3 regions of the Streptomyces sp. NPDC018263 genome follow, and region 1 is predicted to be linked to each of the others. Evidence: riboswitches for the same ligand, from Rfam matches in the RefSeq annotation. Region 1 holds a riboswitch; each other region holds the start of a gene.

What was found. Region 1 has a riboswitch for cyclic di-AMP ahead of ACZ3HQ_RS04610 (transglycosylase SLT domain-containing protein). Riboswitches for the same ligand answer to the same signal wherever they lie in the genome.
Region 2: another riboswitch for cyclic di-AMP. It lies ahead of ACZ3HQ_RS14965 (M23 family metallopeptidase); the one in region 1 lies ahead of ACZ3HQ_RS04610 (transglycosylase SLT domain-containing protein).
Region 3: another riboswitch for cyclic di-AMP. It lies ahead of ACZ3HQ_RS27515 (C40 family peptidase); the one in region 1 lies ahead of ACZ3HQ_RS04610 (transglycosylase SLT domain-containing protein).

What each region holds. Positions count from the first base shown of each region.
Region 1 is NZ_JBVHFA010000001.1:969,207-978,886, forward strand. Features, by position in the region: gene ACZ3HQ_RS04570 (VOC family protein) at 1-66, shown strand, start outside; gene ACZ3HQ_RS04575 (hypothetical protein) at 228-440, shown strand; gene ACZ3HQ_RS04580 (tetratricopeptide repeat protein) at 448-1,830, opposite strand; gene ACZ3HQ_RS04585 (flavodoxin family protein) at 2,015-2,605, shown strand; gene ACZ3HQ_RS04590 (ABC transporter permease) at 2,613-3,485, opposite strand; gene ACZ3HQ_RS04595 (ABC transporter ATP-binding protein) at 3,472-4,434, opposite strand; gene ACZ3HQ_RS04600 (LolA family protein) at 4,461-5,651, opposite strand; gene ACZ3HQ_RS04605 (polyprenyl synthetase family protein) at 5,879-6,889, opposite strand; cyclic di-AMP (ydaO/yuaA leader) riboswitch at 7,474-7,673, shown strand; gene ACZ3HQ_RS04610 (transglycosylase SLT domain-containing protein) at 7,678-8,160, shown strand; gene ACZ3HQ_RS04615 (HAD family hydrolase) at 8,226-9,044, opposite strand; gene ACZ3HQ_RS04620 (FAD-dependent oxidoreductase) at 9,110-9,680, opposite strand, start outside.
Region 2 is NZ_JBVHFA010000004.1:563,475-573,154, reverse strand. Features, by position in the region: gene ACZ3HQ_RS14970 (M16 family metallopeptidase) at 1-713, shown strand, start outside; cyclic di-AMP (ydaO/yuaA leader) riboswitch at 938-1,091, shown strand; gene ACZ3HQ_RS14965 (M23 family metallopeptidase) at 1,104-1,847, shown strand; gene ACZ3HQ_RS14960 (GntR family transcriptional regulator) at 2,047-2,730, shown strand; gene ACZ3HQ_RS14955 (HPr family phosphocarrier protein) at 2,905-3,186, opposite strand; gene ACZ3HQ_RS14950 (bifunctional acetate--CoA ligase family protein/GNAT family N-acetyltransferase) at 3,374-6,175, shown strand; gene ACZ3HQ_RS14945 (DUF5998 family protein) at 6,305-6,892, shown strand; gene ACZ3HQ_RS14940 (alkaline phosphatase family protein) at 6,892-8,082, shown strand; gene ACZ3HQ_RS14935 (thymidine kinase) at 8,140-8,790, shown strand; gene ACZ3HQ_RS14930 (VOC family protein) at 8,792-9,592, opposite strand.
Region 3 is NZ_JBVHFA010000010.1:98,980-108,659, forward strand. Features, by position in the region: gene ACZ3HQ_RS27480 (ABC transporter permease) at 1-1,852, opposite strand, end outside; gene ACZ3HQ_RS27485 (ABC transporter ATP-binding protein) at 1,859-2,671, opposite strand; gene bioD (dethiobiotin synthase) at 2,805-3,524, opposite strand; gene ACZ3HQ_RS27495 (adenosylmethionine--8-amino-7-oxononanoate transaminase) at 3,526-4,803, opposite strand; gene bioB (biotin synthase BioB) at 4,796-6,010, opposite strand; gene ACZ3HQ_RS27505 (8-amino-7-oxononanoate synthase) at 6,191-7,321, shown strand; gene ACZ3HQ_RS27510 (ATP-binding protein) at 7,543-8,013, shown strand; gene ACZ3HQ_RS27515 (C40 family peptidase) at 8,125-8,598, opposite strand; cyclic di-AMP (ydaO/yuaA leader) riboswitch at 8,602-8,784, opposite strand; gene ACZ3HQ_RS27520 (hypothetical protein) at 9,157-9,465, opposite strand; gene ACZ3HQ_RS27525 (ATP-dependent Clp protease proteolytic subunit) at 9,473-9,680, opposite strand, start outside.

The DNA.
Region 1 (9,680 bases):
AGTGAGCCCGCGGGGGCGTGGACCGTACTGGCGGACCCGGAGGGGAATGAGTTCTGCGTCCAGTAGTAGACAGGGGCATGACCAAAAGACAGTTCGTGGGTCCCCTCGTCGCCGTCGCTCTGCTGGCCCCGGTCAGCGCGTGTGCGGGAGCGGGGCGTCCTGCCCCCGCCGCTACGGCCACTGCTCCTACGTCCCCGAGCACGCGCCCCCAGCCCGTCTCCGCCGTCATGCCGGACATCGTCGGCGGCAACGCCGGCCGGGCGGCCGAGCAGATGGGCCCCGACACCGAAGTGACCTTCAACGACGTGAGCGGGAAGGGGCGTTCGGTGGACGATCCGGCCGAGTGGAAGATCTGCGAGACCCGGCCGGGGCCGAACCAGCAGATCACCGACTACCCCGTCGTGCTCGGGGTCGTACGGGTGGCGGAGAGCTGCGGCTGAGCCGGCCTCACGCCCCGGCCGCCGCCCGCGCCGTCAGGCGGGTCATGCGGGTGTGGGCCGACTCCAGGGGGCGGGGGTCGGACGCGGCGGGGCCCGGCTTCGCGGCCAACGTCGTCCATACGTCGATGAGTTCGCGGCCCATCCGGAGGGCCTGCTCCGCGTCGCCCACCGCGCGCCACGCGGTCGCCGCGCTGCGGACGTTGCTGTAGGCCGCCGCCGGGTCGCCCGACTCGGCGCGCTTGCGGGCCAGGTCCAGCGAGAGGTCGAAGGCGCGGGCCGGATCGCCGGTCAAGTACGCGATGTACGCGCAGAGTTCACGCAGGTGCAGTACCTCGGGGTGCCGGGGTCCCAGCGCACCGGACGCCTTGGCCACCGACCGGCTCGCCAGCTCCGCCGCCCGCTCGACCTCTCCGTCCCGTACGGCATCCCCGACGCGCCCCAGCGCCGCCGTCCACACCTCGGCCCCGTCCGCCGTCTCCCCCACCGGCACCTCCGCGAGCATCTCCTCCGCGATGGCGTCGAACCGGCTCGGCGGAATGGGCTCCGGGTCGGCTTCGGGGGTGGGCTTGGGGCCGAGGACCAGTTCGGGGCTCGGGGTGGTGACGGGCTCAGCGCCGAGGGCCAGTTCGGGAGCCGATCCAGGGACCGGCTTGGCACCGAGGACTGACTCGGGACCCGATCCAGGGACGGACTCAGCGCCGAAGGCCAGTTCGGGAGCCGAGCCAGGGCCAGCCTTAGCACCGAGGACGGGCTCGGCGCCGACGACCAATTCGGGAGTCGCTTCGGAGGCAGCCTTGGCACCGAAGGCGGACTCGGGAGCCGATCCAGGGGCGGGCTCAGCACCGAGGGCCAGTTCGGAAGCCGAGCCAGGGGCAGCCTTGACGCCAAGGGCCAGCTCAGGACCCGGCCCAGAAGCGGCCTTGGCGCCCAGAGCAAGTTCGGGACCCGCCCCAGAGCCCGCCCCGTACCCCGAAGCAAGCCTCGGCTTCCTGAAGTTGACCGTGCCGGAGCCACCCCGAGGCCTCCGCTCCGGTATCGGCTCCCCCACCGCACCCCCCATCACCGGCGGCGGCCCGAACACCCCCCGAGGCGGCTGCACGGTCCCCGGTGCCGGGGGCAGCCGCGTCGGCTCGCCCGTCATCCGGGACGTCCCGTCCGGGGAGACCTCCAGCGGAACCACGCACCCCGCCGCGTCGTCGTGGATGGTGGCCCGTATCGGGGTGCCGTGGGACGTGGCCAGGTCGTGGAGGTGGTTGAGGACCGCGTCGTGGATGTCCTCGTCGGGAGCCCGGTGGACCGGCGTGCCGGCGACCGACGCCGCGCCGCCGGCCGAGACGCGGACCTCGACCGGCCGGTCCCCGCGCCGCTTCTCGAAGCTGAGTCGAGACATCCCTGTTCCCTCATTCCCCCCGGCGCCGCGCCCGGTCGTACGCCTCCTGCGTCCAGTCTCGCCGCCCATGCCGCCCCCGCGCGTCACCGCGACGTCACAGCCTCGCACCAGCCGCCTTGCGGGAAACTGATTGCGTGTGCATAAGATGCATGCGAATTAAACTTCTCTCCTTCCAGGGGTCCCCATGAGCCGCAGATTCCTCTTCGTCCTGGGCAGCGCCCGCACCCACGGCAACACCGAGTTCCTCGCCCGTACCGCCGCCGAGCAGTTGCCGGAGGGGCCGGAGGGCTCAGAGCAGGAGTGGATCAGGCTGGCCGGGCTGCCGCTGCCCGAGGCGGAGGACCTGCGGCACGACAGCGACCACGTACGCCCCGCCCCCGACACCCCTGCCGGGATGCTGCTGGACGCCACCCTCGCCGCCACGGACATCGTGATCGCCTCGCCGCTGTACTGGTACTCGCTGTCCAGCCTCACCAAGCGGTACCTGGACCACTGGTCGGGCTGGCTGCGCATCCCCGAGGTCGGCTTCAGGGACGCGATGGCCGGCCGGACCCTGTGGGGCGTGACGGCGCTCGCGGACCGGGACCCCTCGGTCGCGGAGCCCCTGATCGGCAGCCTGAACAACTCCGCCGCGTACCTGGGGATGCGCTTCGGCGGGGTGCTGCTCGGCAACGGCAGCGGCCCCGGCGACGTACGGAACGACACCGAGGCGCTGGCCCGCGCCAAGACCTTCTTCGCGGGCGAGGCCCCGCCGGCCCGCTTCCCCGGCGCCTGAGCCGGCCCTAGGCCGTGATGTCCTTCGCCGTGAACCGCGCCCACGCCAGCGTGCCGAACACCGCCGCGTAGATCCCCTGGAGGACCAGGTTGCGGCGGAGGTCGTCCCAGAGGAGCGGATCGCGCAGGAGGTCGGCGAAGGACAGCCAGTAGTGGGAGAACAGGTACGGCTGGATCGCGTGGAGCTGCGGGATCTGGTCGAGGATCTGGACGGTGATCAGCAGCCCCACCGTGGTCGCCATCGCCGCGATCCCGCTGTTGGTCAGGGTCGACACGAACAGTCCGAGCGCCGCCACCCCGATCAGCGAGGCCGCCACCGCCAGGGCGATCAGCAGCGCCCGGAGCAGCCCCTCGCCGAAGCCGATCCGGGTACCGGAGATCGTGGTGACCTCTCCCAGCGGGAACAGCAGCGCGCCCACCGCCAGCGCGGACACCGCGACGACCAGCGTGGCCAGCAGGCAGAAGGCCAGGACGGTCGCGTACTTGGTCAGCAGCAGCCTGGTGCGGCCCGCCGGGGCGACCAGCAGATAGCGCAGCGTGCCCGCGCCCGCCTCCCCCGCCACCGCGTCCCCGGCGATCACCCCGACCGCCATCGGCAGGAAGAACGGCAGCGTCACCGCGAGCGCGGTGAAGACCAGGAACAGCCCGTTGTTGGTGACCTGCGCGATGAACGCGGGCCCCTCGCCGCCCCGGTCCGGGTCCCCGCCGCCTCCCGTCTCGACCCGTACCGCGATCCCGATCAGCACCGGCACCGCGGCCAGCACCCCGAGCAGCACCAGGGTGCGCCAGCGGCGCAGGGTGGTGACCAGCTCGCTGCGCAGCAGCCCGAACGTCCACAGGGGCCGGGGCGCGGTGGGGTACGTGGTCTCAGCCCGCGACATCGAAGCCCTCTCCGGTCAAAGCCACGAACGCGTCCTCCAGCGAGGCCCGTTCCAGGGTGAACCCCCGTACCCGCACGCCCGCCGCGACCAGGGCGGCGTTCACCTCGGCGAGGTCGCGGTCGGGCGGTTCCCCGGTGACCGCCTGGCCGGTCACGGTGAGGTCGGTGACGCCCTGTTCCTTGAGCACGCGGGCCGCGTCGGCCGGGTCCGGCGTGGTCACGGCGAGCCGGCCGCGCGCCCCGGCGGACAGGTCGGCCACCGCGCCCTGGATGACGAGCCGGCCGCGGGTCATCACCGCCGCGTGGGTGCAGACCTGCTCGATCTCGTCGAGGAGGTGGGAGGAGAGGAAGACGGTGGTGCCGTCGGCGGCCAGTTCCCGGATCAGGCCGCGGATCTCGCGCATGCCCTGCGGATCGAGCCCGTTGGTGGGCTCGTCCAGCACGAGCAGGCGGCGCGGCCGGAGCAGGGCGGCGGCCAGGCCGAGGCGCTGCTTCATGCCGAGCGAGTACGCCCTTGCCTTCTTGCCCCCGGCCGCGGCGAGCCCCACCCGCTCCAGCGCGGCGGCGGTGCGGGCGCGCCGGGTGCGGGGGTCGGCGGCCGGGTCGGCGGCGTCGTAGCGCAGCAGGTTGTCGCGGCCGGAGAGGAAGCCGTAGAGCGCGGGGCCCTCGATGAGGGCGCCGACCTCGGGCAGTACGGCGCGGGTGGCGCCCGGCATGGAGCGGCCCAGGACGTGCGCGGTGCCCGAGGTCGGGTCGATCAGGCCCATCAGCATGCGGATGGTGGTGGTCTTGCCGGAGCCGTTGGGGCCGAGGAAGCCGAAGACGCTGCCCGCCGGGACGGTCAGGTCCAGACCGTCCACGGCGAGCTGTCCGCCCCGGTACCGCTTGGTGAGGCCGCGCGTGGCGATGACCGGCGCGGGCTCTTCCCCCGTGGCGGACGGTGGCTCCATTCGGGTCCCTTCGCGTGTCGGGCGGGCTACTTGTCCGCGTCGGCCGCCTTGACCAGGGCGTCCTTGGTGACCGCGCCCGCGTAGACCTTGCCGTCGTCGGTGATCAGGGCGTTGACCAGGCGGGTGGAGAAGACGGTGCCCTTGCCGAAGTCGCCGGAGACCTGGTCGCCGAGCGAGCCGAGGAAGCCGTCCATCGCGCCGCCACCCTGCTGGGAGGTCTTGTCCCCCTTGGCGCCGGTGTCGAACGTGGCGATGGTGGTCCAGCCCTCGCCGATGGTGTCGGCGCCGCTCAGGTCGCCCGGCGCGAACTGCCCGCCGAAGTCGGGGGCGTGCTCCCGCCTGCCGTCCTTGCCCGGCTTCTCCTCGGTCACCTTCGCGCCCTTGGGCGGGCGGAAGTCGAAGGTGGAGGCGGGCGGGGCGGCGAAGGAGACCTTGGTGAAGCCCGCGTCGAGGACGGGGGCGCCGCCGCTCTTCGGGGTGAGGGTGAACTTCAGCGGCAGGCCGGTCTTGGCGTCGACGCCGATGGTGACGTCACGGACGGTGGAGCCGGACTGCTTGGGCTTGATCACGAGCTGGTAGGCGTCGCGGCCGGCGATACGGGCGGTGCCGTCGACGGTGACCGAGGTGGTGGAGTCGACCGACTTCAGCGCCTCCTCGGCGAAGTCGTCGGGCGTGGCGCTCGGCCGGTGCTCGCGCTTGTCGCCGGTGTGCTGGGCCGTGGTGTGGAAGACCTCGTTGCTCGCGCTGTCGTAGCCCCACACGTCCTTGTCGTTGTGGATGAGGCTGTACTCGGCGTCCCGCTCCAGCAGCGAGACCTTCTGCTTCTCGGGGCCGTCGGCGGCCACGCGCAGGGTGTGGGTGCCGGAGGCCAGCTCGGTGAGCTTGGTGCGCGGGTCGGCGGAGGAGTCGCCCTGGCCGGAGCCCATGGTGCCCTGGAGGCTGCCGAGGTCGGGCAGGCCGAGGTCGGTGCTGACCTTGACGGTGCCGGACATCCGCTGGACGTCCGACTTGGCGATCTTCTCGACGAGCTGCTGCGCGGTGATCTTCGGCAGGTCCGGGTCGCCGGAGGCGGCGAGCGCCGGGACCAGCCCGATGGTGGCGGCCGCGACACTCACCACCGCGACGGGCACGACGTACCGGGCGGCCTTGCGGCGTCCGGTACGCGGGTCCGCGTCGGGGCCGGTGCCGGTCGCGTGGTCGGATTCGTACGGTGCCATGTCTGCCTTACCTCCGTCGTCGGCGGCGGCTGCGCTCTATGGGGTCCACCTGAGCCGCCATTCTCACCCGGATCGGTGAGGAGTGGTGGTTTCCCTGGTTCCCATCACACCAATTCCGCAGTCCTCAGGCGTCAGCCCACGGAGCCAACTCGGCGTACACCTGCGGTATGACGTACGGACCGGGCGCCCGCACCGACCCGTAGGGGTCGTACGAGCGCCCGTGCGCGCTAGCCCGCCCGGTGCACCACGGCGTCGCACAGTTCGATCAGGGCGGACTTGGCGGTGCAGTCCTTCAGCGGGGCGAGGGCCGCGCGGGCCTCCTCCGCGTACCGGACCGCGTCGCGGCGGGCCTGCTCCAGCGCGGGGTGGGCGCGCAGCGCGGTGAGCGCCTCGTCGAGCCGGGCGTCGTCACTGAGGTCGGAGTCCAGCAGCTCGCACAGCGCGAGGTCGGCGGGCTCGCCGAGCCGGGCGGCACGCTCGCGCAGCCGGAGCACGGGCAGCGTGGGCACGCCCTCGCGCAGGTCGGTGCCGGGGGTCTTGCCGGACTCGTCGGAGTCGGAGGCGATGTCCAGCACGTCGTCGGCGAGCTGGAAGGCGACGCCGAGCCGCTCGCCGTACTGGGTGAGCACGTCGACCACGCTCTCCTCGGCGCCGGACATCATGGCACCGAACCGGCAGGACACGGCGACCAGCGAGCCCGTCTTGCCGGAGAGCACGTCGAGGTAGTGCTCGACCGGGTCGCGGCCGTCCTGGGGACCCGCGGTCTCCATTATCTGGCCGGTGACGAGACGCTCGAAGGCGAGGGCCTGCACCCGGACGGCCTCGGGGCCGAGATCGGCGAGTATCTGCGTGGCGCGGGCGAAGAGGAAATCGCCGGTGAGCACCGCGACCGAGTTGCCCCAGCGGGTGTTGGCGCTGTCCACGCCGCGCCGCACGGCCGCCTCGTCCATGACGTCGTCGTGGTAGAGCGTGGCCAGGTGGGTCAGCTCCACGACGACGGCCGAGGGCACGATGCGCGGGGCGTGCCGGTCGCCGAACTGGGCGGCCAGCAGCACGAGCAGCGGACGGAACCGCTTGCCGCCGGCCCGCACCAGGTGCTGGGCGGACCCGGTGATGAAGGGGACGTCGCTCTTGGTGGCCTCTAGCAGGCCCGCCTCGACAGCCGCCAGTCCGGCCTGGACATCGGCTTCCAGTGCCTGGTCCCGCACGCTCAGCCCGAACGGCCCGACGACGGTCACGAGGTTCTCCTGTCTGCTGGTGTCTGCTGGCGACTTCACGGCTTGTCGATAGGTCGCTGCCATCAGTCAAGGCAGCGTATCCGGTCCTCTTTCGATCACCGATCGCACCCACCGGTCCAGCTCGTGAGGTATCGGATTTCGTCCGTCATGTACCGAATGGGTGGACAACGGCCGGTGCAGGGGGATTCGGTCGGGCGATCCGACACCACGGGGGTCACACCGGGCCAACGAGCGGGAGGGTCCGAGAGGTTCCGTCTGCGGGGGACCGACACTCCCTAATACCCACAGACGGCTCAAATGCACATAATCCCCCATGTCTGATTTTGCGTATTTTGCGATTCCGTGAGTTGGCTCACGCGGACCGCCCTGACGCGCCTACCCCCCAAAGCCCCCCTCTCACCCCCTTCTTACCGTGCGCGGTACGGAAGTTGAGGATTGGCGGACGCAAAGGATCAAGTAGGCCATTTGGGACAGACCAAGGTCAACTAGCGCTTTGGGTGAATCCACTACTTGTTCCGGACATGTGCGGTCGCATACGTTCCCGCCCTGTCAGGCGAACGCCGAATCCTGCCGCGCCTGGCACACCCACTCACGAACTCATTCGTACGGCAGGAGCGGGGGACCCAGGTAAGCCGCCGGACCGGTGCGACCCATGTCGCGCCGGGACGGCTCGGGGTGAAGCCGAAATCGTCCCCGGTGTCCGACGGGCACCGGGGACGACGCGGCCGGGCACCTCCCCGCCCGAACCCGACAGCTCACCTCGCAGGCGACGGAGAGGAAACACCGACATGTCTGCTGCTGCTCAGCCGCGCCGTGCCCGCACCAAGCGCCTCGTCCGCACGCTCGCCGTCGCCGGTACCGGTGCCGCGATGTTCGCGCTCCCCCTCATCGGCGCCACCAGCGCCTCCGCCGCCCCGGCCGCCAAGCCCGCCGCCGCCTCCGCCGTGTACCCGAACAACCTCGACGGCTGGATCCGCCAGTCCCTGGCGATCATGGCCGAGAAGGGCATCCCGGGCACCTACAACGGCATCCACCGCAACGTGATGCGCGAGTCCTCGGGCAACCCGCTGGCCATCAACAACTGGGACATCAACGCCATCAACGGCACCCCGTCCAAGGGCCTGCTCCAGGTGATCGACCCGACCTTCCGCACGTACCACGTCGCCGGCACGTCCTTCGACCCGTACAACCCGGTCGCCAACATCACCGCCGCCTGCAACTACGCGTACCACCGCTACGGCTCGATCGACAACGTCAACGGCCCGTACTAAGCCGGTACAGCCGCCGAACCACGCCCCCGTCGCACGCCTCGCGCGTGCGGCGGGGGCCGTCGGCGTCAGCGGGGGAACAGGCGCTCCAGGACGACGGCCACCCCGTCGTCCTCGTTGGAGAGGGTCACCTCGTCGGCCACCGCCCTCAGTTCCGGGTGGGCGCCGGCCATGGCGACGCCGTGGGCCGCCCACTGGAACATCGGGATGTCGTTCGGCATGTCCCCGAAGGCCACCGTGTCCGCGCGGCCGAGGCCCAGGTGCTCGGCGGCCAGCGCCAGCCCGGTCGCCTTGGTGATGCCGCAGGGCTGGAGTTCCACCGTGCCGGGTCCCGACATGGTGACCGTGGCCAGCGAGCCGACGACCGAGCGGGCGGTGGCCGCCAGTTCGTCGTCGGACAGCCGGTCGTGGCGCAGCAGCACCTTGCTGATCGGCGCCCGCCAGAGCTGCTCGCGCCGCTCCACCCGTACGGCCGGCAGGGTCGGGTGCGGCATGCGGTAGCCGGCCTCGATCAGGGTGAGCCCGTCCACACCGTCCTGGTCGGCGGCCGCATGCACCTGGCCGACCTCGGCCTCGATCTTGCCGAGCGCGGTCTCGGCCAGCTCCCGGTCCAGCCGGACCGACCACAGCAGGGTGCCGGTGGCGGCGTCGTACACCTGGGCGCCCTGCGCGCACACCGCGAGCCCCGTGCCGCCGAGCGCGGCCAGCAGGGGGCGTACGCGGGGCGCCGGGCGGCCCGTCACCACCAGGTGCCGGGCACCGGCGCGTGCCGCCGCCGCGAGCGCGGCGAGCGACCTGGCGGAGACCGTGTCGTCGCCGCGCAGCAGCGTCCCGTCCAGGTCGGTGGCGATGAGCGAGGGACGGGAGCGAGGGGAGGGTGCGGCCATGACCAGAGAATACGGATCACCGGTCCTCCCGACTCACCACCCCGGTACCGGAGTTGACGCGTCGCTCAGCTCCGCGCGCCATGGGCCGCCGCCAGGTGTTTCGCCAGCCTCGGGGAGGCGAATTCCGTACCGCACACGAAGCGCATCACCGGGCCGTACGAAGCTGCCGCGGGCAGGCCGGTGAAGTAGAGGCCGGGCAGCGAGGAGACGTAGCCGGGGCCCAGGCGCGGGGCGCCGCGGGTGACCGCGAGGTCCGTGCGCAGGCCGGGGCCGAGGAAGTCCAGGGCGGCCAGGTCGACCCGGTAGCCGGTGGCCGCGATGACGTGGTCGGCGGTGAGCCGGTCGGTGCGGCCGCCGTGGGTGCGCACGGTGAGCACCGGTGCGCCGTCCACCGTCTCGGCGGACACCACCCGCGCCACCTCCTTCACCTGCACCCGCCCCTCGAAGCGGTCCCGCAGCCACCAGGCGCCGAGCGGCCCGAGCACCCGGCGGACCAGATGGTGCCGGGCGCCCTCGGGCAGGAAGCGGTAGGGCTGGGCGTAGTAGCTGAGCGCCCACAGCGACCAGGCGCGGCCGAACGGCGACTCGGGCCGGAACCTCGGCTGCTTCCAGGGCGGCGCGCCGAAGGCGACCTTC
Region 2 (9,680 bases), on a different contig from region 1:
TGGCCGAGACCCTGGGCGCCTGGACCGGCACCCCGGGCCAGGCCCGCCCGGTGCCGCCGGTGACCGCCGACGACACCGGCCGTGTGGTCATCGTGGACCGGCCCGGCGCCGTGCAGACCCAGCTCCTCATCGGCCGGATCGGCTCCGACCGGCACGACCGCGTGTGGCCCGCCCAGGTGCTCGGCACGTACTGCCTCGGCGGCACCCTCACCTCCCGCCTGGACCGCGTCCTGCGCGAGGAGAAGGGCTACACCTACGGCGTGCGCGCCTTCGGCCAGGTGCTGCGCTCCGCCCCGGACGGCACCGGCGCCGCGATGCTCGCCATCAGCGGCTCCGTGGACACCCCGAACACCGGCCCCGCGCTCGCGGACCTGTGGACGGTGCTGCACACGCTGGCGGCCGAGGGCCTGACCGACGCCGAGCGGGACGTGGCCGTGCAGAACCTCGTGGGCGTGGCCCCGCTGAAGTACGAGACGGCCGCCGCCGTCGCCGGCACCCTCGCGGACCAGGTCGAGCAGCACCTCCCCGACGACTTCCAGGCGGAGCTGTACCGCACGCTGGCCGCCACCGGCACCGTGGAGGCCACGGCCGCCGTGGTGAACGCCTTCCCGGCCGACCGTCTGGTCACGGTCCTGGTCGGCGACGCCGCGCAGATCAAGGAGCCCGTCGAGGCGCTCGGCATCGGCGAGGTGAAGGTGGTCTCGGCCGAGTAGGCGGACGCGAGTGGGTCCTGATGGCACACAAGTCGTCAGGGCCCACACGCGTGTTCGGGAGCATCCTCGAACACCGGTCACCAAATGTCCGGATTGGGGCGGAGGTTACCCCCTCTGACGTGTGGGATGCGCTACAAAAGTCCGGACCCGTTTGAAGATCCGCTCCGGTCCCCTTTAGCTTCTTCCGGGCTGTTCGTCAGGCAGTGCGCCGCGCCCGCGGCACCGGACAGCCATCGCCGAGTCCCCCGTAGGGGGAGCCGGGGACCCACCGCAGTCCCTGGGGTGAATCGGGCGCCCGCGCTGATGCGAGGGCGGCCGTAGGAGACCTTCCTGCTCCGAACCCGTCAGCTAACCCGGTAGGCGAGAGGGAAGGAAAGGAACAGCCTGCTCATGGCGTTCATGTGCGCCACCGGGAAGCACCGCAAGCCCGGCCGGGTCAAGCGCACCACCGCTACGGCGGCCGGTGTCGCGGCCCTCACCACCGGTGTCGTCGGCACCCTCTCGGCCTCCCCGGCGCTCGCCGCGGACAACTCCGTCGAGAACACCGGCCTCACCCCCGTCATCGCCGTCAGCGACACCCTCGCCGACGAGATCGCCGCGCAGGCCACCGCCCAGAAAGCGTCCGCCGAGCGCAAGGCCGCCGAGGAGGCCGCCGAGCGCGCCGCCGCCGAGCGGGCCCGCGAGGCCAAGGAGCGCGCCGCCCGCAAGGCCGAGCGCGAGCGCCTCAACTCCTTCGTCATGCCGATCACCGGCTCCTACGTCTCCACCGCCTACCAGTCCTCCAGCTCCCTGTGGTCGTCCGGTTCGCACACCGGCATCGACTTCCACGCCGCCAGCGGCACCGCGGTCCACGCGGCCGGCGCCGGCACCGTGGTCTCCGCCGGCTGGGGCGGCGCGTACGGCAACGAGATCGTGATCAGGATGGCCGACGGGATGTACACCCAGTACGGGCACCTGTCGTCCATCGGCGTCAGCGTGGGCCAGCGGGTCGTCCCCGGCCAGCAGATCGCCCTGTCCGGCGCCACCGGCAACGTCACCGGCCCGCATCTGCACTTCGAGGCCCGTACCGGCCCCGACTACGGGTCCGACGTCGACCCCGTCGCCTACCTCCGCAAGCACGGCGTGAACGTCTGACCCTCCGGTCCCGAAAAGCCCCGGCCCACCCGGCCGGGGCTTTTCGCTGCGCGATTTCCCCCGGGTGCTGTCCAACGGGTGCTGTCCAAAAAATAGCCATGGATTCCGGTAGGCCATCGGAAATCCTCGCGCATTGTCATAGAGTCACGGGACAAGCGCTGTCGCCGGCGTTTCACGGGCATTAAGGCGGAGGTGGGTCATGCGAATTCCGGCGCATTCGGTGTGCACGGCGATCCGGGACGACATCGTCGCCGGGGTCCACGAGCGCGGCGGCCGGCTCACCGAGGAGGTCCTCGCCCGCCGGTACGGCGTCTCGCGTGTCCCCGTCCGCGAGGCGCTGCGCACGCTGGAGGCGGAGGGCTTCGTGGTGACCCGGCGCCACGCGGGCGCCTGCGTGGCCGAGCCCAGCGAGCAGGAGGCCGCCGACCTGCTGGAGATGCGCCTGCTGCTGGAGCCGCTCGGTGCCGCGCGGGCCGCCCAGCGGCGCACCGAGGCCCATCTGAAGGTGCTCCGCGGCCTGGTCAGACTGGGTCAGGAGCGGGCCGGGCTCGGCAACAGCGACGACCTGCGCGCGCTGGACGGCTGGTTCCACGAGACGCTCGCCCAGGCGTGCGGCAGCCACGCGCTGACCTCGGCGCTCACCCAGCTCCGCCGCAAGATCGCCTGGATGTACACGGTGGAAGGCCCGGCCGGGCCACCGGAGACCTGGGCGGAGCACGGCGCGATCGTGGACGCGGTGGCGCGCGGCGACAGCGAGCGGGCGCGGGCGGTCACCGCGCTGCACACCGAGCGCGCGACCCTCGCCCACCGGCTGCGCACCGCCCCGGGCGACCGCGCCCGGCACGCGCAACATGCTGTAAACACAGCGGGACTCCGGAATTAACACGGGCGCTGTATACAAAGAGGGATATTCGCGTGCCGGGCAATTGTGCTGCCCTTTTCCGGCGTGCCGTCAATTGCCGACGGCGCGCAATTCGAGGTGCCTGAACGAACGCGCGGAAACACGGAAGCCGCGCCGCCCGCAAAAGGAGCGACGCGGCTTCCGCCGAGAATGCGGTCAGACCGTCTCGGGCAGCTCGTCCAGGCCCTCGGCGACCAACTTGGCCAGCCGGTCCAGCGCGGCCTCCGCGCCGTCGGCGTCGGAGGCGAGGACGATCTCCTCGCCACCCTGGGCGCCCAGGCCCAGGACGGCCAGCATCGAGCCCGCGTTGACCGGGGTGCCGCCGGACTTGGCGATCGTGACCGGGACGCCTGTGGCCGTGGCGGCTCGGACGAAGATGGAAGCGGGGCGGGCGTGGAGGCCCTCGGCCCAGCCGACGTTGACGCGGCGCTCAGCCATGTGATGCTGCCCTTCAGTCTCTCAGGTTGTCTAGACCAGTTTCCCATACGGCGAAGCGTGCCCGGAGCGGCACTTCACCGCCCCGGAACCTCTCCGTACCGGCCGTCGGACCGCGGCCTCGGCCCGACTTCCGTGTCCCACACACTGCCTCGCGCCGTACGCCCGCGCGAGCCGTACCCTGGGGCCCATGCAGACCCCGGCGGACCGGCAGGACCGGCACGAGTACCCCGCCCACTGGGAGGCGGACGTGGTGCTGCGCGACGGCGGGACCGCGCGCATCCGGCCCATCACCGCCGACGACGCCGACCGTCTCGTCAGCTTCTACGAGCAGGTGTCCGACGAGTCGAAGTACTACCGCTTCTTCGCGCCGTACCCGCGGCTCTCCGCCAAGGACGTGCACCGCTTCACGCACCACGACTTCGTGGACCGGGTGGGGCTCGCCGCCACCGTCGGCGGCGAGTTCATCGCCACCGTACGCTACGACCGCATCGGCGCCGACGGCCTGGCCGCCTCCGCCCCGGCCGACGAGGCCGAGGTCGCCTTCCTGGTGCAGGACGCCCATCAGGGCCGGGGTGTCGCCTCCGCGCTGCTGGAGCACATCGCGGCCGTCGCCCGTGAGCGCGGCATCCGGCGCTTCGCCGCCGAGGTGCTGCCTGCCAACACCAAGATGATCAAGGTGTTCACCGACGCCGGGTACACCCAGAAGCGCAGCTTCGAGGACGGCGTGGTCCGGCTGGAGTTCGGGCTCGAACCCACCGACCGCTCGATGGCCGTGCAGCTCGCGCGGGAGCAGCGGGCCGAGGCCCACTCGGTGCGGCGGCTGCTCGCCCCCGGCTCCGTCGCGGTCATCGGCGTCGGCCGCGCGCCCGGCGGGGTCGGCCGCGGCGTCCTCGGCAACATCCGGGACGCCGGGTACGCGGGCCCGCTGTACGCGGTCAACAACGCCTTCCCGGACGGCTGTCACGAGGTCGACGGGGTGCCCGCGCACCGCTCGGTGAAGGAGATCGAGGGCCCGGTGGACGTGGCCGTGGTCGCCGTACCGGCCGACGCGGTGCCCGCGGTGGTCGCCGAGTGCGGTGAACACGGGGTGCAGGGACTCGTCGTGCTGTCCGCCGGGTACGCCGAGAGCGGGCCCGAGGGGCGGGAGCGGCAGCGGGCGCTGGTCCGGCAGGCGCGGGCCTACGGCATGCGGATCATCGGCCCCAACGCCTTCGGCGTCATCAACACCGCCGAGGACGTACGGCTCAACGCCTCCCTCGCGCCCGAGATGCCCCGGCCGGGCCGCATCGGGATGTTCGCCCAGTCCGGTGCCATCGGCATAGCCCTCCTCTCCCGGCTGCACCGGCGCGGGGGAGGGGTCACCGGGGTCACGGGCGTCTCCACCTTCGTCTCCTCCGGCAACCGCGCGGACGTCTCCGGCAACGACCTCCTCCAGTACTGGTTCGACGACCCCGACACCGATGTCGTCCTCATGTACCTGGAGTCCATCGGCAACCCCCGCAAGTTCACCCGGCTCGCCCGGCGCACCGCCGCCGCCAAGCCGCTCGTCGTGGTGCAGGGCGCGGGCTCCGCCCCGCAGGGGCACGCCGTACGGGCCACCCGGCTTCCGCACGCCACCGTGTCCGCGCTGCTGCGGCAGGCCGGGGTGATCCGGGTCGACACCATCACCGAACTGGTCGACGCGGGGCTGCTGCTGGCCCGCCAGCCGCTGCCCGCCGGGCCGCGCGTCACCATCCTCGGCAACTCCGAGTCCCTCGGCGTCCTCACCTACGACCGCTGCCTGGCGGAGGGGCTGCGGCCGTCCCGCCCGCTGGACCTGACCACCGGCGCGACCGCCGCCGACTTCCACCGGGCGCTCGCCCACGCCCTCGCGGACGACACCTGCGACGCCGTCGTGGTCACCGCCATCCCCGCGATCGGGGAGGGCTCGCCGGACGACGCCGAGCTGGCGGAGGCGCTGCGCTCGGCGGCAGCCGCGGTGCCGGGCAAGCCGGTGCTGGTCGTGCACGTCGAGCTGGGCGGGCTCGCCGAGGCGCTGTCCGCCGCCACCAGCACCGCCCCGCGGGCGGGCGCGCCCGTGCTGCCTCCCGTGCCGGTGCCGGACGGCGCCGCCGAGGAGGACGGCCCCCGGCTGATCCCGGCCTACCCCGCCGCCGAACGCGCCGTGCGCGCGCTGGCCGAGGCCGTCCGGTACGGGCAGTGGCGCCGCGAGGCCGCCGACCCCGGCAAGGTGCCGGAGTACGACGACATCGACGAGCGCAAGGCCGCCGAGATCATCGCCGGGCTGCTGGAACGCGGCGAGGGGTTCGCCGTCGGCCCCGAGGACACCCGCGAGCTGCTCGCCACCTACGGCATCCACGTCCGGCCCGCCCTGCCCGCGCCCACCCCGGACGCCGCCGCGTCCGCCGCCCGCTGCCTCGGCTACCCGGTCGCCCTCAAGGCCACCGCGCCCCATCTGCGGCACCGCGCCGACCTCGGCGGGGTCCGGCTCGACCTCGCCGACGAGGAGCAACTACGCCGCGCGTACGCTGAGTTGACTGAGCTGTTCGGCCCGCCGGAGCAACTGCGCCCGGTGGTGCAGGCCATGGCGCCCAGGGGCGTGGACACCGTCGTACGGGCCGTCATCGACCCGGCGGCCGGCGCGGTGCTGTCGTTCGGGCTGGCCGGAGCCGCCTCCCAGCTCCTGGACGACATGGCACACCGCCTGGTCCCCGTCACCGACCGCGACGCCACCTCCCTCATCCGCTCCATCCGCACCGCCCCCCTCCTCTTCGGCTGGCGCGGCTCCACCCCCGTCGACACCCCCGCCCTGGAAGAACTGCTCCTCCGCGTCTCCCGCCTGGTCGACGACCACCCCGAGGTGGTCGCCATCACCCTCGAACCCGTCGTCGTCGCCCAGCACGGCATCACGGTCCTCGACGCCACCATCCGCCTGGCCCCGCCCCCGGCCCGCAACGACCTGGGCCCCCGCACGCTGCCGGCGTACTGAGCGGATACCGCCGCGGGAACAAAGCGGGAACAAAGGGGGAACCAAGGGGGTCGGGATACGGCCGGGGCCCGTGCGCGGGTCGTCCCGACTGGCCCGGAGTGCACCTGGCCACGGATTAGGATGGACGCCATGGCCAAGACCAGTACGACGACCCAGGGGCTTCGCGCGGCGATCGAGCGCAGCGGCTACTACCCGGCCCTCGTGGCCGAGGCGGTGGAGGCCGCTGTCGGCGGCGAGGCCGTCCGGTCGTACCTGGTCCACCAGGAGACCACGTTCGACCAGAACGAGGTCCGCCGCCATGTCACCGTCCTCGTCCTGACCGCCAACCGCTTCATCGTCAGCCACACCGACGAGCAGGCCGCCGACGGCACCTCCCCGACGCCGTACGCCACCACCTCCACCGAGTCCGTGAAGATCGGCCGGATCTCCTCCGTCGTGGTCAGCCGGGTGGTGGCCAACCCCGAGCAGTACAAGCCGGGCACCCTGCCCCGCGAGGTCGTCCTCACCATCGGCTGGGGCGCGGTCAGCCGCCTCGACCTGGAGCCCGCCGCCTGCGGCGACCCGAACTGCGAGGCCGACCACGGCTACACCGGCAGCTCCACCGCCGACGACCTCAGCCTGCGGGTGAGCGAGGCCGGGGACGGCCCGGAGACCGTGCGCCAGGCGCTCGCCTTCGCGCAGTCCATCTCCGAGGCGACCGCGGACGTCACCCGCTGATGTCCCAGCCCTCTCCCTGGGACGCCCTGGAACCCCTCGCCGTGTCCTCCGCCCCGCTGCCCGAGTACGGCCACGGCTCCCTCGCCGACCTGCTGCCCACCCTTGCCGCCGGCCTGGGCGTCCCCGGCATGACACCGGCGATCACCGAGCTGACCCCCGCCGACCGGGTCTGCGTCTTCCTCGTGGACGGCCTCGGCTGGGAGCTGCTGCGTGCCCACCCGGACGAGGCGCCGTTCCTGAACTCCCTGCTGGGCAGCTCGCGCGGCGGTACCGGCCGCCCCCTCACCGCCGGTTACCCGGCGACCACGGCGACCTCGCTGGGCTCCGTCGGCACCGGTCTGCCGCCCGGCGCGCACGGCCTGCCCGGCTACACCGTGCGTGACCCGGACACCGGCCGGCTGATGAACCAGCTCCGCTGGCAGCCCTGGACCCCGCCGCACGCCTGGCAGCCGTACCCCACCGTGTTCGAGCTGGCCGACCGCGCCGGGGTGCACGCCGCCCAGGTGTCCTCGCCGCACTTCCAGAACACCCCGCTCACCAAGGTCGCGCTCAGCGGCGGCACCTTCGTCGGCAGCCTCGCCGGCGAGGAGCGCATGGACCTCGCCGCCCAGCAGCTCGCCGCCGGGGACCGCTCGCTGGTCTACACGTACTACGCCGAACTCGACGGCGCCGGTCACCGCTACGGCATCGGCTCCGACACCTGGCGCGGCCAGCTCATGTACGTCGACCGGCTCGCCCAGCGCCTGGCCGAGCAGCTCCCCCCGCGCAGCGCGCTCTACGTCACCGCCGACCACGGCATGGTCGACATCCCCTTCGACGAGGAGCACCGCATCGACTTCGACGAGGACTGGGAGCTGCGCGCCGGTGTCTCCCTCCTCGGCGGCGAGGGCCGCGCCCGGCACGTGTACGCGGTGCCCGGCGCGGAGAACGACGTGCTGACCTGCTGGCGGGAGGTCCTCGGCGACCGCTTCTGGATCGCCTCCCGCGACGAGGCGGTCCAGGCGGGCTGGTTCGGCCCGCACGTGGACGAGCGGGTGTACCCGAGGATCGGTGACGTGGTCGCCGCCGCCTACGACGACGTGCTGATCACCGCCTCCGAGCGCGAGCCCAAGGAGTCGCTGATGGTCGGCAACCACGGCTCGATGACCCCCGCCGAGCAGCTCGTCCCCCTCCTCGAAGTCCGTTCCTGACCCCGCCGCCGCCCCCCGCCCCCCACCCCCCACTCGCCGAAAGGTGCTCAACCCCTCATGTCCGAGCTGGTGTTCTTCTCCGGAACGATGGACTGCGGGAAGTCGACCCTGGCTCTGCAGATCGAGCACAACCGCTCGGCGCGAGGACTCCAGGGCCTGATCTTCACGCGGGACGACCGCGCCGGCGAGGGCAAGCTGTCCTCCCGCCTCGGCCTGGTCACCGACGCGGTCGAGGCGATGCCGGGCATGGACCTGTACGGCCATGTGGTCGCCCTGATGTCGCGCGGCGGCAGAGTCGACTACGTGATCGTGGACGAGGCCCAGTTCCTCGGCCCCGAGCAGATCGACCAGCTCGCCCGCGTGGTGGACGACCTGGACCTCGACGTCTTCGCCTTCGGCATCACCACCGACTTCCGCACCAAGCTCTTCCCCGGCTCCCAGCGCCTGATCGAGCTCGCGGACCGGATAGAGACGCTCCAGGTCGAGGCGATGTGCTGGTGCGGCGCCCGCGCCACGCACAACGCCCGCACCGTCGGCGGCGAGATGGTCGTGGAGGGCGAGCAGGTGGTGGTCGGCGACGTCAACCGCCCCGCCACGGCCGTCGGTTACGAGGTCCTGTGCCGCCGCCACCACCGCCGCCGGATGACCGCCGCCGGAGCCCAGGCCGGCGCCCTCTCCCCGGACGTCCTGCCGGTGACCTCGGGCTGACCTACCCGCGCGGCCGGGGCACGGTCCCGACCCTGCGTGCCACGCCGAACCGGGCCCCCTGCGGGTCCGCCACCGTGGCCACTCTGCCGTACGGGCCGTCCTGGACCGGTTCCAGCAGGCTGCCGCCGAGGTCCAGCACCTGCCGGACCGTGGCGTCGGTGTCCGCCACCTCGAAGTGCGGCAGCCAGTGCGCGCCCAGGGCGCGGGGGAGACCGTGGCCCATTCCGCGCAGGGCCACCACCGGGCGGCCGCCGCTGCGCAGGGTGATGTGGTCCGGTGCCGACGGGGGCTCCGCCTTGTAGCCGAAGACCCGCGCGTAGAACGCCGTCACGCGCACCGCCGACACCGTCCGCAGCTCGGTCCAGGCGGGCAGGCCCGGTCCACCGGCGCCCGGCGGGACGGGGTGGGCCCAGACGGTGCAGAAGCCGAAGACCGCGCCGGACGGGTCGGCGGCGATGGCCACCCGGCCGTTCTCCCCCGCGTCCAGCGGCCCCACCGCCACCGTGCCGCCGGACAGCCGCACCCGCTCCGCGGTGAGGTCCACGTCGTCCGAGGCGAGATACGGCGTCCAGGCCGCCGACAGCCCCGCGTCCGGCGGGAGTTGATTGATGACCGCCACATCCCGGCCGCCCCGCGACGCCCGCACCGGGCGGCCCAGCGGCCCGGCCCGGAACTCCCAGCCGAGCACGGCCCCGTAGAACTCCTCGGCGGCGTCCGCCGCCCGCGTCATCAGGCTCACCCAGCACGGCGTGCCGGGCGCGTGCGGCGCTCGCGGGCCGGCCGACTCCGGTGCCTCGGTCATCGCTCACTCTCTCTCCGGTCCCTCTTGGGGGCCGTGTCGCATCCGCTGCCTGAGGGCCCGCGCCGCCACCGGTACGTGGCGGCGCGCG
Region 3 (9,680 bases), on a different contig from region 1:
GCGCGAACCCGGCGTCCATCGCCAGCCGGCCGTCCGCCAGCGCGGCCCCGGTGCCGCCGCTCGCGTAGGTGAGGTGCACGACGTCGTCCAGCCGCGGACCGTACGCGGAGGCGGTCGTCTGCACCCGCTTGCCGTCCGGCATCCGCACCGCGAGCGGCGTGATCCGCTGCGGTACGACCAGCCCGACGCCCTCCGTCCCCTGCACCGTGCGCCGCACATCGGCGCTGAACGGGGTGAAGTTGGCGCTCTGCACGATGAAGTCCGCGCCCAGGGTGCGGTCGATCTGCCGGTCGAAGGAGGCCGACATCGAGGCGCTCGCCACCGACATCCCGCCGACCAGTGCGAGGCCCACCATCAGCGCCGCCGCCGTGGCGCCCGTACGGCGCGGGTTGCGCAGCGCGTTGCGCTGGCTCATCCGGCCCACCGAGCCGAACAGCGCCGGGAACGCGCCGCCCAGCACCCGGATCACCGGCCGCACCAGCAGCGGTCCGGCGATCACCATGGCGATCAGGGTCAGCACCACGCCGAGCCCCAGCAGCGCGGCGGCCGGAGCCGCCTTCGTCGCCGCCACGCACCCGGCCAGCGCCGCCGCCCCGGCCACGCCCATGACCGCGCCCGCGATCGCCCGGCCGGTCAGCGGCTTGTCCACCCCGGCGATCTCCGCGTCCGACAGCGCCGCCATCGGCGACACCGTCGCCGCCCGCCGCGCGGGGAGGTACGCGGCGACGAAGGTGACGCCGACCCCGACCACGTACGCCGCGACCGGCGTGCCCCAGCCGATCACCATCTCGGTGGCCTTCAGGTTCATCCCGAACAGGCTCATCAGCCGGATCAGCCCGTACGCCATCCCGATCCCGGCCGCGAGGCCCAGCGTGGAGCCCGCCACGCCGAGCAGCAGCGCCTCCAGCAGCACCGAGCGCCGCACCTGACGCCGGTCCGCGCCCAGCGCCCGCAGCAGGCCGAGTTCCCGGGTGCGCTGGGCGATCAGCATGGAGAAGGTGTTGACGATCAGGAAGACGCCGACGAGCACCGCGATCCCGGCGAATCCCAGCATCACGTACTTGATCACGTCGAGGAAGCCGCCCAGGTTCGCCGCCGCCGACTTGGCCTGCTCGGCGGCGGTCCGCAGCTCGTAGCCACCGCTGCCGATCGCGGCGGCCACCCGGTTCTTCAGCTCCGGGTCGGTGACGCCCGGCGCGGCCTGCACCGAGATGGCGGTGGCCTTGTCCGCCGAGCCCAGCAACTGCTTCCCGGCCGTGGCCTGGTCCAGGAAGACCAGGGCGGCGCCGGGGTTGGTGGTGCGGAAGGTGGCGATGCCGACGACCCGTACCCGGAACGTGCCCGGCTGGGCCTGCACGGTCAGCGTGTCTCCGATGCCGACGTGCTTCTTGCCCGCCGTGTCCGCGTCCAGCAGCGCCTGGTCCGCGCCGCGCGGGGCGTGACCCGAGGTCAGCTCCACCGGGCTGCGGTCGGTCACGTGCCAGGAAGTCGCGATCGTCGGGGCGCCGGTGGTCGGGCCGACGGACCGGTTGCGGCTGTCGACCACCGTGACGTTCTGCACCGACACGTCGGCGTGCGCCTCGGCGACACCGGGGACCTTAGCCACCCGGCCCGCGAGGCCGGCGGGGACCGTCTGTGTCGCGCCGCCGGGGACGGGGGAGCGCAGGTCCTGCTTCGGGCCGACCGTCACATCCGCCGCGGTGGACGCGAACAGCCGGTCGAAGGTACGGGTCACCGTGTCGGAGAAGATCAGGCTTCCCGAGACGAACGCCACGGACAGCACGACGGCCAGCGCGGAGAGCGCCAGCCGCCCCTTGTGCGCGAGAAAACTTCTCAGGGTCGCCTTGAGCACGGTGGTTCAGTCCTCCCGCGCCACGGCGTCGTCGCCGAGCCGGCCCCGCACCACGTCGAACGCCTTCATCCGCTCCAGCACGGTGTCCGCCGTGGGCCGCTCCATCCGGTCCACGATCCGGCCGTCCCCGAGGAAGAGCACCAGGTCGGAGTGGGCGGCGGCACCGGGGTCGTGCGTCACCATGACCACGCTCTGCCCCAGGTCGTCCACCGCGCTGCGCAGGAAGCCCAGCACCTCCAGACCCGAGCGGGAGTCCAGGTTGCCGGTGGGCTCGTCCGCGAAGATCAGCTCCGGCTGCGAGGCCAGCGCCCGCGCACACGCGACCCGCTGCTGCTGGCCGCCGGACAACTGGGCCGGGCGGTGCCCGAGCCGGTCCCGCAGCCCCAGCCGGTCGATCACCTGGTCCACCCAGCCGGGCTCGGGCCTGCGGCCCGCGATGTCCATCGGCAAGGTGATGTTCTCCGCCGCCGTCAGGGTGGGGATCAGATTGAACGACTGGAAGACGAACCCGATCCGGTCCCGGCGCAGCCGGGTCAGCTCGGCGTCCTTCAACCCTGTGATCTCGGTGTCCCCGAGCCACACCTGCCCGGCCGAGACCGTGTCCAGCCCGGCCAGGCAGTGCATCAGCGTCGACTTCCCCGACCCCGAGGGCCCCATCACGGCGGTGAACCTCCCCCGCGCGATGTCCACGTCCACCGAGTCCAGCGCGACCACGGCCGTCTCCCCGGTCCCGTACGCCTTGGTCAGCCCCCGGGCCCGCGCCACCGTCCCCCGGCCCGGCACCGCGCCCGGCGCGTCCTGAGCAGCAGATGTGAACAAGATGCACTCCCCAACGCCTCGACAGCCCGACTCCACGACCACGCCCGAGCCTAGTGTGACCCGAACCACACCTGAAACGGTGTTCGGCAATCGGTGGAGCGGCGGATGCGGCAGGGGAGGAATCCGTACGCTCCTAGGCCACCCCCTCCCGCTCCCGGAACCCGTCCGCGTCCCACGTCCCCCACAGGCGGGGGGACAGCCAGGCCGGGGCCTGGGTGCGGAAGTCCGCAGGGGGCAGGGTGCCGGTGCCCTGGGGGAGGGCGCCCAGGAGGGGGGCTCCCGCGACCTCCGGGAGGTCGGTGACGTTGCAGCGGGTGGCGAGGTCGGGGGAGGGGGGCCAGGAGCCGATGACCACGCCGGTCAACTCCAGCTCGCGGCGCTTCAGTTCGCGGGCCGTCAGCTCCGTCGCGTTCAGGGTGCCCAGGCCGGCCGGGGCGACCAGGAGGACCGGGGCGTTCAGCAGGGCCGCCGCGTCGGCGAGGGTGTTGCCCGCGGGGTCGAAGCGGACCAGGAGGCCGCCCGCGCCCTCGATCAGGACCAGGTCGTGGTCGGTGGCGAGCTTGGCGGCGGCTTCCGCCACGTCCTGGGGGTGGACGGGAGGGAGCCCGGAGCGGCGGGCGGCCGTGGCGGGGGCCAACGGGTCGGGGTAGCGGGCCAGTTCGCGGGCCGTGACCGGACCCGCGAGGCGGACCACCTCGTCGGCGTCGCCGCGCTCGTCCGGACCCACGCCCGTCTGCGCGGGCTTCAGGACGGCCACCGAGCGGCCGGCCGCGACAGCGGAGGCCGCCACGGCGGCCGTCACCATCGTCTTGCCGATCTCCGTGCCCGTGCCCGTGATCACCAGTACCGGCATGTCATCCCTCCCGCGCCGCGGCGCACACCGCGCGCGCGATCCGTGCCACGTCCGCGTCGTCCGTGACGTACGGCGGCATCGTGTAGACCAGATCGCGGAAGGGGCGCAGCCACACGCCCTCCCGCACGGCGGCCCGCGTCGCGGCCGCCATGTCCACCTCGTGACCGAGCTGGACCACCCCGATGGCGCCCAGCACGCGCACGTCCCGGACGCCGGGCAGCTCCGCGGCCCCGGCGAGACCCTCCCGCAGGCCGGACTCGATCCGCTTGACCTCGCCCCGCCAGTCCTGCCCGAGCAGCAGTTCCAGCGAGGCACACGCCACGTTGGCGGCCAGCGGGTTGCCCATGAAGGTCGGTCCGTGCGCGAGCACCGGCAACTCGCCGCGCGAGATGCCGTCGGCCACCCGCGCGCTGCACAAGGTCGCCGCCAGCGTGAGGTAACCGCCGGTCAGCGCCTTGCCCACGCACATCACATCGGGCGAGACCGCGGCATGCTCCGCCGCGAACAGCGCGCCCGTACGCCCGAAGCCGGTGGCGATCTCGTCGAACACCAGCAGTACGCCGTGCGCGTCGCACGCCTCGCGCAGCACCCGCAGATACGCGGGGGAGTGGAACCGCATCCCGCCCGCGCCCTGTACCACCGGCTCCACGATCACGGCGGCCAGTTCGTCCGCGTGCCGCTCGATCAGGGACCGCAAGTGCTCCGCGTACGCCTCCTCGTAGCCGGCGGGCGGCGCGTCCGCGAAGACCTGGCGGGGCAGCGCGCCGGACCACAGCCCGTGCATACCGCCCTCCGGATCGCACACCGACATGGGGTGCCAGGTGTCGCCGTGGTACCCGCCGCGCCAGGTCAGCAGGCGCCGCTTGCCGGGGCGGCCGAGCGAACGCCAGTACTGGAGGCACATCTTGACGGCCACCTCGACGGACACCGACCCGGAGTCCGCCAGGAAGACGTGCTCGAGCCCCTCGGGCGACATGTCGACAAGAAGCTTCGCCAGCCGTACGGCGGGCTCGTGGGTGAGCCCGCCGAACATCACATGGCTCATCCGCCCCAACTGCTCGCGCGCGGCCTCGTCCAGCACCGGATGCCGGTAGCCGTGGATCGCCGACCACCAGGACGACATCCCGTCGACCAGCTCCGCGCCGTCCGCCAGCCGCAGCCGGACCCCGCTCGCCGACTCCACGACGAGCGGTTCGCTCCGGCCCGGCATCGGACCGTACGGATGCCACACATGCCGCCGGTCCAGCTCCAGCAGCTCGGCCGTACCCGGGTCACGCATTGGGCGCGAGGTCCGTCCCGGCACCCCGGCGGCGCACGGCGACCAGGTCGGTGCGCGGCTCGGCGGACGCGGGCGCCTCGGCCGCGACCGGGGCCGTACCGCAGACCCCGCCCCCGGCGTGCGGCCCGCACCCGGAAGCCTCCGCGTCCGGCCCGCACCCGCCCGCCGCCGCGTGCGACCCGCAGCCGCCCCCGCCGCCAGCCGCCCGGTGTTCCGGCAGCGTCACCTGGTCCGCGCCCTCCACCTCGAACCCGGCGTCCGCGATCATGTCCAGGTCGGCCTTGCCCGCCTGGCCCTCGCTGGTCAGGTAGTCACCGAGGAAGATCGAGTTGGCCAGATGCAGCGCGAGCGGCTGGAGCGAACGCAGGTGCACCTCACGGCCGCCCGCGATCCGCACTTCCACGTCCGGGCAGACGAAGCGGACCATCGCCAGGACGCGCAGACAGCGCTGCGGGGTGAGGTTCCACTCCTTGGCCAGCGGGGTGCCCTCGAACGGGATCAGGAAGTTCACCGGAACGGAGTCCGGGTCCAGCTCGCGCAGCGCGAACACCACGTCCACCAGGTCCTCGTCGCGCTCACCCATGCCCGCGATCAGACCCGAGCAGGCGGAGAGACCGGCCGCGTGCGCCTTGTGCACCGTGTCCACCCGGTCGGCGTAGGTGTGGGTGGTGGTGATGTCGCCGTAGGTCGACTCGGAGGTGTTGAGGTTGTGGTTGTAGGCGTCGGCGCCCGCCGCCCGCAGCCGCTCCGCCTGGCCGTCGGAGAGCAGGCCCAGGCAGGCACACACCTCGACACCGTCGTTCTGTTCCTTGATGGCCTTGATGGTGTCCGAGACCCGGTCCACGTCCCGGTCGGTGGGACCGCGCCCGGACGCCACCAGGCAGACCCGCTTGGCGCCCCCGGCGAGCCCGGCGGCCGCCGCCTCGGACGCCTGGTCGGGCTTGAGCCAGGTGTACTTGAGGATGCCCGCCGTGGAGCCCAGGCGTTGCGAACAGTAGGAGCAGTCCTCCGGGCACAGGCCCGACTTGAGGTTGACCAGATAGTTGAGTTTCACCCTGCGGCCGAACCAGTGCCGCCGCACCTTGCCGGCCGCGGCCACCACATCGAGCAGGTCGTCGTCGGAGGTGGCGAGCACGGCGAGCGCTTCCTCGCGCGTCGGCGTCTCGCGCCGCAGTCCCTTGTCCACCAGCGTGTTCAGCAGGTCCATGAGGGTTGATCCTGTCCTACCCGACCGCTCCGGGCCAAGGAGACTTCGCACAACGACCCGGGTTCACCGTGTGGGTATTGCCACATCATGGGCGGCTCTCCCCGCCGCTAGTGTCTGTCTGTTGTCTACAAAATCTGGTGTCTGCACAAGCGCCCACCAGAGCAAGCCCCCGGAGGAGCCATGGCGTTCGGCTGGATCGACGAGCAGGCCGAGGCGCGCCGCCGCGCCGGACTCCTGCGGACCCTGCGCCCCCGCCCCGCCGACTCGCCCCTGCTGGACCTGGCGAGCAACGACTACCTGGGCCTGGCCCGCCACCCGGAGGTCACCGAGGGCGCGGCCGGGGCGGCCCGCACCTGGGGCGGCGGCGCCACCGGCTCCCGGCTGGTCACCGGCACCACCGAGCTGCACGCCCGCCTGGAGACCGAACTCGCCGAGTTCTGCGGCTTCGAGGCGGGCCTCGTGCTGTCCTCCGGCTACGCGGCCAACCTCGCCGCCGTCACCGCGCTCGGCCCGCACGGCTCGCTGATCGTCTCCGACGCGGGCAACCACGCCTCCCTCATCGACGGCTGCCGCCTGGCGCGCGGCACCACCCAGGTCGTCGCGCACGCCGAGCCGGAGGCCGTGGCCAAGGTCCTGGCGACCCATCAGGGAGAGGCAGTCGCCGTCTCCGACACGGTGTTCTCCGTCGACGGCGACGCGGCGCCCCTCGGCCCGCTGGCCCGCGCCTGCCGGGAACACGGAGCCGGACTGGTCGTGGACGACGCCCACGGCCTCGGCGTCCTCGGGGAGGGCGGCCGGGGCGCGGTTCACGCCGCGGGGCTCGCCGGCGCGGCCGACGTGGTGGCCACGGCGACGCTGTCCAAGTCGCTGGGCAGCCAGGGCGGGGTGGTGCTGGGCCCGGCGCGGGTGATCGGCCATCTGGTCAACACCGCGCGGACGTTCATCTTCGACACCGGCCTCGCCCCCGCCGCGGCGGGCGCCGCGCTCGCCGCGCTGCGCCTGCTCCGGCGCGAACCGGAGCGCCCGGCCCGCGTCCGCGCGGTCGCCGCCGAACTGCACGCCCGGCTGACCGCCGAGGGCCTCGCGGCGGTACGGCCCGACGCGGCCGTGGTCTCCGTACGGGCGCCGTCCCCCGAGGCCGCCGTGCGCTGGGCCGCGGACTGCCGGGCCGAGGGGTTGTCGGTGGGCTGCTTCCGCCCGCCGTCCGTCCCGGACGGCGTCTCCCGGCTGCGGCTGACCGCGCGCGCGGACCTGTCGGAGGCGGACATCGAACGGGCCGTACGGGTCATCACCGCCGTTCGGCCCTGCTGAGGCCCGGAAAAACCCCGTCAAATACGGTCTCGCGTCGCAGAGTTCACCCCGTTGAGCGACAGATGTCCGCGTATCTGGGGGGTTGGTTCACCGGACCGCTTCCGTGATGGCAGGCTGGCGTGCAGGCACCAGAGCGGGATCATGCCCGACCTCCGCCCCGCGTCGCCGCGCGGCCCGTGGGAGGACGGCGGGCGCACCCGTGGGAAAGGGACGACTTCGCCATGGCAGACCATCTGGAAGCATCCGTCACTCTGCCGAGCGATCCCGCCTCGGTCCGCACGGCCAGGTCCTACGTGGTGGGCACGCTGGCGAGCTGGGGGCTCCCCGCGGACGACGAGGTCACCGACACCGTGCGCCTCATCGTCTCCGAACTGGCCACCAACGCCGTCCAGCACACCCTGGGCCAGTCGCCCACCTTCACCGTGGACGTCGTACTGGCCCGTGACGAGCTGCTGCTCATCGGGGTGACGGACAGCCACCCGAGGATGCCGAAGAGACTTCCGGCCGCCGTCGCCCAGGACAACGGGCGCGGTATGGCCATCATCCGGTGCCTCACCGTCGAGTGCGGCGGCAAGCTGCGCGTCCGCCCGACCCGCGAGGGCGGCAAGACGGTCTTCGTCGAGCTGCCCTGGTGCGTGCCGAGCCAGCCGCGGCCCGCCACGGCCTGCCCGGAGCCCTCTCCGGCCCGCTGAGAGCCCATTGAGGGCCGACTGAGGGCCCCGGTGGGCCCCGGTGGGCGCCGGGAGCGGCCTCGGGGCGCGCGTACGCCCGTTGAGGCCGTCCCCGGCCGTGTCCCGCCGGACCTAGTTGACCCGGCCGTACCAGACGCTCTTGGTCCAGATCTTCTGGAGCCGCACCACGTCCCCGGTCTTCGGCGCGTGCCAGATCTTGCCCTTACCGGCGTAGATGCCGACGTGGTAGACGCTGGAACCCGAGTGGAAGAACACCAGGTCACCGGCCTTGCGGCGGCCCGAGGAGATGTGGTGCGTCTTGTTGTACTGCTGGGCTGCCGTGCGCGGCAGCTTCTTGCCGGCCTTCTTGAACGAGTACAGCGTCAGGCCCGAGCAGTCGAAGCGGCCCGGCCCGGTGGCTCCGTAGCGGTAGGGGGCGCCCTTCTTGGACGCCGCGACCTTCAGTGCCTTCGACGCGGTGGTCGCGGCGGAGGCGTCGGTGGCCAGACCCGGCACCATGATCGAGCCGCCCACGGCGGCCAGGGTGAGGGCCGAGGCGGTGCCGGCCCGAGCCATCAGCGACGGGACACGATTGAGCGCAGTCATGCGCAACCCTTCGTCAGCCGCCTGTGAAGGATGACCTGTCGGATTCGGGCTGGCGAAGTTGCCCGGCCGTGTCACCACGGCTTCACCCCAAGGGCTGCTCGGCACGATCGTCCGCGACTCGCGGACATCCGTCCCGGCGACCCGGCTTGCTCGGGTCCTCCACTCCTGCCGATGCACTTCTGTCGACCGGTCATCCGGGTGGCGGCAGGACTCGGCGTCCGCCCGGATGCGCCCCGCCGTTGTGGCGGGGTCTTGTCGTCAGTCAGGGATCTTGGCCCACTCCTGTCCGAAAATCCCAATGGAACCGGGGGTTTGTGGTGTTACTCACCACTCACCCGTTCGGGTGGACAGGGGTGTGTCCGAGCCGCCGTCAACTCCCCTCCACGGCCCCGGACCTGGGCTTCGGTCGCCGCGCTGCGGCCCGCAGGGGGCTTCGCGCGCAAGTCGGCGGGCCCGGAAACGGGCCCGGAGATACACCGGTCGGCGGTAGCACGTTCGGCCTGTTTCGGCTCGGCGGACGACACGCCGGGCCCCGTCCGGCCGTAGGCGGTGTCCGGGTCAGCCGACACCGTCGGGCGGGAGCGCGACGCGCGCGGTGCGGCGCTCCCCGTCCAGCACCCGCAGGGCGTGTGCCAGCGTGCGCCCGTGCAGCTCCCGTTCGCCCCGTCCGTGCATCAGTGCGAGCGCGTCGCGGAGCGCGGCCGCCGTGCGGACCAGCGCCTGCGCGGCCCTGAGGGCCCGGTACGTGTCCCCGTGCCGGGCCGGGTTGGCCCGGCCCAGCAGGTCGGCCGCCTCCAGGTAACGGTCGATCAGCTCGCCCTCGGCCCGGGTCAGCGCGGGCAGCGGCGGCAGCTCCTCCGGCAGCACGGCCCGCTCACCGGGCGCCGGGCAGGTTCTCGCGGGCGCCCACGATCCCGTCGACCAGGCCGTGTTCCAGGGCGCCGGTGGCGTCCAGCACCCGCTCGCGCTCCAGGTCGGCGTGGACGGTGGCGGCGTCCCGGCCGGTGTGCCGGACGAGCAGCTCCTCCATCAGCTCCCGCGCCCGCACCAGCTCCGCCGCCTTGATCTCCAGGTCGCTGGGC